2 regions of the Sphaerisporangium sp. NPDC051011 genome follow, and region 1 is predicted to be linked to the other one. Evidence: predicted binding sites of a transcription regulator. Region 1 holds the regulator's gene; the other holds the start of a gene.
The links. The regulator LexA, encoded in region 1, represses DNA repair genes until DNA is damaged. The targets are predictions, from matches to a motif close to TCGAACANNTGTTCGA.
Positions count from the first base shown of each region.

Region 2: recA (recombinase RecA) is a predicted target of LexA. The motif match lies at 2,041-2,056, and genes of this name have one in related genera.

Region 1 covers NZ_JBFAGG010000001.1:878,906-883,597, forward strand. Annotated here, with positions in the region: gene AB0H21_RS03825 (vitamin B12-dependent ribonucleotide reductase) at 1-696, opposite strand, end outside; gene nrdR (transcriptional regulator NrdR) at 845-1,306, opposite strand; gene lexA (transcriptional repressor LexA) at 1,966-2,679, shown strand; gene leuS (leucine--tRNA ligase) at 2,926-4,692, opposite strand, start outside.
Region 2 covers NZ_JBFAGG010000007.1:132,369-137,060, forward strand. Annotated here, with positions in the region: gene AB0H21_RS17980 (ATP-dependent helicase) at 1-1,579, opposite strand, end outside; gene AB0H21_RS17985 (DUF3046 domain-containing protein) at 1,800-1,994, shown strand; gene recA (recombinase RecA) at 2,169-3,302, shown strand; gene recX (recombination regulator RecX) at 4,407-4,692, shown strand, end outside.

The DNA of each region.
Region 1 (4,692 bases):
GGCCCGGCGGGTCGCCCCGCCCGACTTGATGGTGCCGGCGGAGGCGTCGGCGCCACGCATGAACGACACGGGCCCGCTGGCGGTGCCGCCACTCGACAGCAGTTCCTTGCTGGAGCGGATGCGCGATAGGTTGACCCCGGACCCGGACCCGCCCTTGAAGATCACACCCTCTTCCTTGTACCACTCGAGGATGGACTCCATCTGGTCGTCCACGGCGAGGATGAAACAGGCTGAAACCTGCTGGGGTGAGGCGGTGCCCACGTTGAACCAGACCGGGGAGTTGAAGCTGAAGATCTGGTGGATCAGCGCGTGCTTCAGCTCGTGGTCGAAGATCTCGGCGTCCTCCTCGGACGCGAAGTAGCCGTTCTCGCGCCCGGTGCGCGTGTAGACGCCCACCACGCGGTCGACGAGCTGCCTCAGGCTCGCCTCGCGCTGCGGGGTGCCGACCGCGCCGCGGAAGTACTTGGTGGTGACGATGTTGGCGGCGTTGACCGACCAGAAGTCGGGGAACTCGACGCCCCGCTGCTCGAAGTTGATCGAACCGTCCCGCCAGTTGGTCATGACGACGTCGCGGCGCTCCCAGCGCACCTGGTCGTACGGGTGCACGCCGGGCGTGGTGTGGATGCGCTTGATCTTCAGGCCCTTGGGGGCCCGCTTGCCCCCGCGCCCCACTGAGCCACTCACCGTCTCCGTCATGATCTACCCCTTCCGGGACCCCGTGGAGCCCTAATGTTCGGAACACATCCGCGCGCCGGTCGCATCCCCTGGCACCCGGGTCTCGGCGGATTTCCCGGCCTTCCCCGCGCCTTCGACCCGCCTGGTGTGTTGGTCGTCTCTGAAGTGTTCAGTCTTGTCCGGCGCCCCGGGAGGCGCGGAGCTGCTCGATCTCTTCCTCGAAATCGGCGAGGGTCTCGAAGCCCCGGTAGACGGAGGCGAACCGCAGGTAGGCCACTTCGTCCAGCTCACGCAGCGGGCCGAGGATCGCCAGCCCGACCTGGTGGGAGGCGATCTCGGCCGAGCCCGTGGCCCGGATGCTCTCTTCGACGCGCTGGCCGAGCTGGGCCAGCGAGTCCTCGCTGACGGGGCGCCCCTGGCAGGCGCGGCGGACGCCGGCGATCACCTTGTCCCGTGAGAACGCCTCGGTCACGCCGCTGCGTTTGCTCACCATCAGCAACACCGTCTCCTGGGTGGTGAACCTGCGCCCGCATTCGGGACACGTGCGGCGCCGCCGGATCGCCGCGCCGTCCTCGGTCGACCGGCTGTCGATCACCCGGGTATCCGGGTGGCGACAGAAAGGACAATGCACGTGTCGCCTCTCTTTTCTCGCGTTTCCCACTAGTTACCCGGTCGACGGCCCCGCGAATGGGGAGGTCCGAGGGTCGAGCTCGGGGAAAGTCCGCCCCAGGTTTCCGTATTCGCCCCACGCTCGCGAGCCCTTTCCGGATTAACCGGAATAGGCTCGCGCACGCACTGCGGATGCCCGCAGTACGCCGACGGAAACACAACCTATGGGTGACCGACAACGGTGTAAGTACTAGATGTTGTGGTCCAACCGTAGGAGTGACGCACCCATGAACGCAAGTTGGCGAGCCGCCCGACCGGAAACCGGCCGCCGATCAGGGCGAACGGCCGCGCCCCGGCGTGTCGCGCCCCAGCCCAGAGTCGGCGGCCGGACGCGGGCCTCCGGACGGATCTCGCGCGCGAGATCGCTCACCTGATCGACTTTCCGGCCTCGCGGGCATAAGATCACGAAAGTCGAACACGATATCGATCGAACTCCCGTACGATGTCGTGCGTCGGCCGGCCACAGAGTTCGTAATCTCTCGAACAGTTGTTTGATGACGATCTTCAACGGCGATATTGTCGCTGTGTGCGACGTCGGGAATACGGACGGGGAGCCGGCCGGGCGGGCATGGCGTGACGTGGCGGAGCGTCCCACGGGCGCCCGGCGATGAGGAGTTGAACATGAGCGAGCAGGAAGAGACGGGCACGGTCGTCACCGACCTTGCGGTGCGCAGGCGTGACTCCCTGGGCCTCACCCCGCGGCAACGCAAGATCCTTGAAGTGATCCGCGATTCCGTGCAGCAGCGCGGCTATCCCCCGTCGATGCGCGAGATCGGCGAGGCGGTCCAGCTCACCAGCACGTCGAGCGTTTCCCACCAGCTCACCGCGTTGCAGCGCAAGGGCTATCTTCGCCGCGACCCGCACCGGCCGCGGGCGCTGGAGGTCCGTCTGCCGGGCGAGCCCGCGCTGTGGGTCGACCCGGTCGGCCCGGGCGAGGAGGAGCCGCTGGTGAACCGCCCGACGGCCGCGTTCGTGCCGCTGGTGGGCCGCATCGCCGCCGGTGGCCCGATCCTGGCCGAGGAGCGCGTCGAGGACGTCTACGCGCTGCCCAGGCAGCTCGTGGGCGAGGGCACGCTGTTCCTGCTCCAGGTCGCCGGCGACTCGATGATCGACGCCGCCATCGCCGACGGCGACTGGGTGGTCGTGCGCCAGCAGCCGGTGGCCGACAACGGCGACATCGTCGCCGCCATGATCGACGGCGAGGCCACCGTCAAGACGTTCAAGCGCAAGGACGGCCACATCTGGCTGGTGCCCCACAACCCGAACTACGACCCGATCCCGGGCGACGAGGCCACCGTGCTCGGCAAGGTAACGGCGGTCCTCCGCAAGCTCTGACCCTGCCTTCCGGCACGCTCCGCACCAGGGCCTTCGAGGAGCCGGCCACCGCATGCCGCCGTGTCCCGCTCCCGGCGACCCGCGCGCTCCCCGGCCGCCGCGTCACGAACCCGCCTGAGCGTCACCCAGAGGTGACCGCTCAGGCGGGTTCAGCTCGTTTCGCGCCAGGAAGCCGTGGCGGCTCAGACCGTCCCGTCCCAGGACCGTCCGATAGCCCGGACGGTTCGCCGATGACGTCCGATCCGCTCAGGGGACGATGTTGACCAGCTTGGGCGCCCGCACGATGACCTTGCGGGGGTCACCGGACAGGTAGGCCCGCACCTTCTCCGACCCCAGGGCCAGCGCCTCCAGCTCGTCCGCCGAGATCGACGGCGAGACCTCCAGCCGGTCCCTCACCTTGCCCGCGACCTGCACGACGCACGTGACCGACTCCTGCACCAGCAGCGCCGGGTCGGCCGCCGGCCACCCGCCGTGCGCCACCGTGGGGCCGTGCCCGAGGCGCTCCCAGCCTCCCTCGGCGCAGTACGGCGCGACCAGCGACAGCATGACCGCCAGGGCCTCGGCGGCCTCGCGCACGGCCGGATCGGCGGCGCCGGGACCGGAGTCGATGGCCTTGCGCGCGGCGGAGGTCAGCTCCATCATGCGGGCCACGGCGACGTTGAAGCGGTGGGACTCGATCAGGCGGGTGACCTCGTCGATCGTCCTGTGCGTGACCTTGCGCAGCTCCAGGTCGCCGGTGACGGCGTCCACGCCGGGCGCGGAGGCGGCGCCCGCCTCGGCCATGACGCGGAAGGCCCGGGCCAGGAACTTCTGCGAGGCGGCCGCCGACAGGTCGGCCCAGTCGATGTCGTCCTCGGGCGGGCCGGCGAACACCATGGTCAGGCGGACGGCGTCCACGCCGAAGCTGTCGATCTGCTCGCCCAGGTCGACGCCGTTGCCCAGGGACTTGGACATCGCCTTGCCCTGGTTGATCACCTGGCCCTGGTTCAGCAGGCGCAGGAACGGCTCGGTGAAGTCGACCATGCCCATGTCGTGCAGGACCTTGGTGAAGAACCGCGAGTACAGCAGGTGCAGCACGGCGTGCTCGACGCCGCCGACGTACTGGTCGATCGGCCCCCAGCGCCGCACCCGCTCGACGTCGAACGGGCCGTCCTCGAAGCGGGGCGAGCAGTACCGCAGGAAGTACCACGAGGAGTCGACGAAGGTGTCCATCGTGTCGGTGTCGCGCTGGGCGGGGCCCGCGCACTTCGGGCACTCGACGTTGACCCAGTCGGTGGCGCCGGCCAGCGGGGAGACGCCCTTCGGGGCCAGCGCCTCGCCGCGCAGGTCGGGCAGCGTGACCGGCAGCTGGTCGTCCGGGACGGGGACCTCGCCGCAGTCGGGGCAGTGGATGATCGGGATCGGGGTGCCCCAGAACCGCTGGCGCGACAGCAGCCAGTCGCGCAGGCGGTAGTTGACGGCCGCGTCGCCGGTCTCGCGCTCGCGCAGGATCTCGGTGATGCGGGCGATGGCCTCGACCTTGGACAGGCCGTCCAGCGGGCCGGAGTTGACCAGCGTGCCCTCGCCGGGGGTCGCGACGCCGGTCTCGCCCGGGTCGGCCAGTCCGGTATGGACGACGACCTGCACGGGCAGCTCGAACTTCAGCGCGAAGTCCAGGTCGCGCTGGTCGTGAGCGGGGACGGCCATGATCGCGCCGTGGCCGTAGTCGGACAGGACATAGTCGGCCGCCCAGACCGGGATGCGCTCGCCGTTGACCGGGTTGACGGCGTACGTCCCCAGGAAGACGCCGGTCTTCTCCTTGTCGGTGGCCAGGCGCTCGATGTCGCTCAGCTTGGCGACCTCGGCGCGGTAGGCCTCCAGCGCCGGCAGCTGCTCGGGCGCGCAGACCTCTTCGGCCAGCGGCGCGTCGGCGGCGACGACGAAGAACGTCGCGCCGTACAGCGTGTCGGGGCGGGTGGTGTAGACGGTGACGGGCTCGTCGCGGCCCTCGACGCGGAACCGGACGTCGGCGCC
Region 2 (4,692 bases), on a different contig from region 1:
TGTCGAGCGTGGCCTCCAGGGCGCTCCTGGGCAGGGTGGTGTAGGGAGCGGCCCGCCTGATCACGGTCTCGAGTTCGTCGACCGTCCACTCGTCGAGCGCGCACATCGCCACGATCTGCTGGGCCAGCACGTCCAGAGGGTTGCGCGGGTAGCGCATCTCTTCGATCTGGCCGGCCTTCATGCGCTCGGACACCACCGCCGTCTGGACAAGATCGCCGCGGTACTTGGGGAAGATCACGCCCTTGGACACCGCGCCGACCTGGTGGCCCGCCCGGCCGATGCGCTGGAGCCCGCTGGCCACGCTGGGCGGCGCCTCGACGCAGGCCACCAGATCGACCGAGCCCATGTCGATGCCGAGCTCCAGGCTGGAGGTCGCGACCACGGCGGGCAGGCGCCCGGACTTCAGGGCCTCCTCGATCTGCGACCGTTCCTCCTTGGACACCGAGCCGTGATGGGCGCGGACGATCTCGGGGATCGCACCCTTGGCGGACCCGGCCTGCGCCATGACCTGCGCGGGCGCGGAGGAGGCAGGCGGGCCGCCCTGGCCGTTCCCCTCGCCCATGGCGCGTTCCAGCGCCAGCTCGTTGAGCCGCGCGCACAGCCGCTCGGCCAGGCGGCGCGAGTTGGCGAACACGATCGTCGAGCGATGGGAGCCGATCAGGCCGAGCAGGTGGTCTTCGACGTGAGGCCAGATCGACCGCCGGGGCGCGGGCTCCGGCTGCCAGGGGGCCTCCTCGCCGTCGAGCCCGGGAGACCGGCGCGGGGCCGGGTCGAGCTCGGTCATGTCCTCGACGGGGACGACGACGTCGACCTCGATGACCTTCTCCGACGGCGGCTGCACGACCGTCGTCGGCCGGGGGCCGCCGAGGAACGCCGCCACCTCGCTCACGGGACGCACGGTGGCCGACAGGCCGACCCGCTGCGCGGGGGAGGGCAGCAGCGCGTCGAGCCGTTCGAGGGTGAGCGCGAGGTGGGCGCCGCGCTTGGAGGCGGCCACCGCGTGCACCTCGTCGACGATGACGGTCTCGACCCCGCGCAACGCCTCGCGGGCCTGGCTGGTGACCATTAGATAGAGCGACTCGGGCGTGGTGATCAGGATGTCGGCCGGGTGCGCGGCGAAGCGGCGCCGGTCTTCGGCCGAGGTGTCGCCCGAACGCACGGCGACCGAGATCTCGGGCACGGGCAGGTCTATGCGGCGGGCGGTCTGCTTGAGCCCGGCCAGCGGGGCGCGCAGGTTGCGCTCGATGTCGACGGCCAGCGCCTTGAGAGGGGAGACGTAGACGACCCGGCAGCGGCGCGGGGGCCGGGGCCTTCCCTTCCCGCGGCCCTTGGGCTCGGCGGCCGGCTCGGCCTCGCCTTCCGCGGGCGCCTCCGCGGCCCGCTCGGCGGCCAGGCGGTCGAGGGACCACAGGAAGGCGGCGAGTGTCTTGCCAGAGCCGGTCGGGGCGACCACCAGAGTGTTCTCTCCGCGCGCGATCGACCGCCACGCCCCTTCCTGCGCGGCCGTGGGCGCGGCGAAGGCACCGGTGAACCATTGCCTGGTCACAGGGCTGAAGTGGTCGAGCGCGGATCCGGTCATGCCCTCATCATGCAACCCGCCACCGACAAAAATCGCCGCCGCCCGTCCCCGGCGGATCGGGCGGCGAATGGTGTTCGAGCCGTCAATCGGCGAGCCGCCGCGCTGGAAGAGCGGGATGGTCGTCCGGGGGCCGGTGCCCCTGCCGGTTACCTGGTGACCCGTTTCTCCTGATAGCGCGGCGGTGGTCCGATCGCCCCGGGTGGGGACCATACTGGGGAGCATGCGCTTGACGGACTTCTGGAACCGGATGAACCGCCACTTCGGTGAGAAGTACGCCGAGTCCTGGGCGCGTGACTATGTGATCGCCGAGTTGGGCGGCCGGACGGTGACCCAGGCGCTCGACGAAGGAGTGGCCGCCAAGGAGGTCTGGCACGCCGTGTGCGGCGTGACCGACGTGGACTCGCGCCTTCGCTGACCCGGCCCGCGGCCTGGCACGAAGTGTTCGCCGCGTCAAGCAGAGATCGAACAATCGTTCGGCTATATTGAACTTGCCGACGTCCGTGGGCCCGCTCCGCGAAAATGTCGGTGGCACCCCGTAGCTTGCCAGCGACGGAAAAAGACCTTCGACACACCCTCCAGGGGGCACTCCATGGCAGCCAACGACCGCGAGAAGGCCCTTGAGACTGCTCTCGCTCAAATCGAGCGGCAGTTCGGCAAGGGTTCTGTCATGCGCCTCGGCGATGACGCACGAGCCCCCATCGAGGTGATCCCCACGGGGGCCATCGCACTCGACGTCGCGCTCGGCATCGGCGGCTATCCCCGCGGCCGCATCGTCGAGATCTACGGCCCCGAGTCCAGCGGTAAGACCACCGTCTCGCTCCACGCCGTCGCCAACGCGCAGCGCGCGGGCGGCATCGCCGCCTTCATCGACGCCGAGCACGCCCTCGACCCCGAGTACGCGAGAAAGCTCGGCGTCGACACCGACGCGCTGCTGGTCTCCCAGCCGGACACCGGTGAGCAGGCGCTGGAGATCGCCGACATGCTGATCCGCTCCGGTGCCATCGACCTGTTGGTCATCGACTCGGTCGCGGCCCTCGTGCCCAAGGCCGAGATCGAGGGCGAGATGGGCGACAGCCACGTCGGCCTCCAGGCCCGCCTCATGTCCCAGGCCCTGCGCAAGGTGGCCGGCGCGCTCAACAACACCGGCACCACCGCCATCTTCATCAACCAGCTCCGCGAGAAGATCGGCGTGATGTTCGGCTCGCCCGAGACCACGACGGGTGGCAAGGCGCTCAAGTTCTACGCGTCCGTGCGTCTGGACGTCCGCCGCATCGAGACCTTGAAGGACGGCACCGAGCCGGTCGGCAACCGCACCCGGGTCAAGGTCGTGAAGAACAAGATGGCCCCGCCCTTCCGCCAGGCCGACTTCGACATCCTTTACGGCATCGGCATCTCCCGCGAGGGCGGCCTGATCGACATGGGCGTCGAGCAGGGCTTCGTCCGCAAGGCCGGCGCCTGGTACACCTACGAGGGCGACCAGCTCGGGCAGGGCAAGGAGAACGCCCGCAACTTCCTGAAGAACAACCCCGACATCGCCAACGAGATCGAGAAGAAGATCAAGGAAAAGCTCGGCGTCGGGCCCCGCCTCGACACTCCCGCCGAGGCTCCCGCGGCTCCGTCGGCGGCCGGGCCCGCTCCGGTGGCCGCCGGGCGCGGTGCGGCGGCGTCGGCTCCGGCGGCCGCAGGCCGTGGAGCCAAGGCTCCCAAGCCGGGTGACGTCTGATCGAGCTGATCTCCCATGCCTGCCAGCGATGAGTCCCCTGGCCGCGTGAGGCCGGGGGACTGGGGAGCCTGGATCGAAGAGGACTCCCCGGACCCGGCCTCACGCACCGGCTCCCGCCCACGCCGCGCCCAGAACCGAAACCGTCGCTCCCGCTCGTCCGAGGAAGACCCTCAGCTCCAAGATCCCCGAGACCGATCCCCGGGCGCCCAGGGGGCCGGATCCCAGGGAACCCAGGCCAGGCCGCAGGGAAATCAGGCCCGGTCCCGGGGAACCTGGGCCCGGCCGCAGGACGCCCAAGGCTCGCCGCACGGATCCCAAGGCAGGCCGCAGGGAACCCAAGGCAGGCCGAGTCCCGATTTTCTGACCCCGGCTCCCTGGGACGAGTCGAAGACTCACGAGTTCTTCCGCCGCAAGCCGGACGACCCTGGGCGAGAGCAGGCGAAGTTCCCCTGGGACCCAGGTGCGACACGCTGGCAACCAAGAAGCCTCCGCCAAACCCCGACAGAACCTCCCCACCAGCCCGAAGGACTCCAACCCAAAGATTCCCAACCTGACCAATCCCCACCCGAACCCCTGCAAGACCGGCACGCCGAGGTAGCGCAACAAGAGGGAGCGCAACCCGAGGACTGGCGGAACAACCATGCCGATTCCTCTTTTGGCCGGCAAGAGTCCGGTTCTGACTGGGGGGAATCTGGCGGCTCTCATCATGGGTCGGAGGGTTTGTACGACGAGGCGGGGGTGGCTTGGCCGCAGCCGGGGGAGTCCTCGCCCGAGTTCGGGGATTTTCGGCGTGAGAGCGGTGACCCCTCCGGCGAGCAAGTACGGCTTCGCCCGGAGGCGAAGGGCCGCTTCCAGGATCCGGCCGACTCTCGTGACGACTCGGCAGAACCCCGGACACAGCCCGACGAGCCTTGGACACAGCCCGCCGAGCCTTGGACACCGCCAGACGAGCCTTGGACACCGCCAGACGAGCCTTGGACACCGCCAGACGAGCCACCGGCGAAGTCGGAGGATTCTCGGACGGTGCCCGGGGTTGCTTCGGGCGGGGGCGATGAGTTCTGGGCGGTGCCTGGAGTTTCTCCGCTTGAGTCGGGTGAGCCTCGTATGGCGGCGGGGGAGTCTCGGGGGGAGGCCGCGGGGCCGGTTTTCGAAGGGGCGTCAGGGCACAAGGGCAGGGGGCAGCGGCGGGCCGGGCGTCGTGAGGCGCGGGGGCGGGGGTTCGATGGGCCTGTCGAGGGGTCTCTGGCGGCTCAGGGGCCTCCGGGTGATCCTGAGGCGGTGGCGCGGGCCGTCTGCCTGCGGTTGCTGACGTTGGCGCCGCGGACGCGGGCGCAACTCGCCGAAGCCCTGCGCCGGAGGGACATCCCGGACGAAGCAGCCGAGTCCGTGC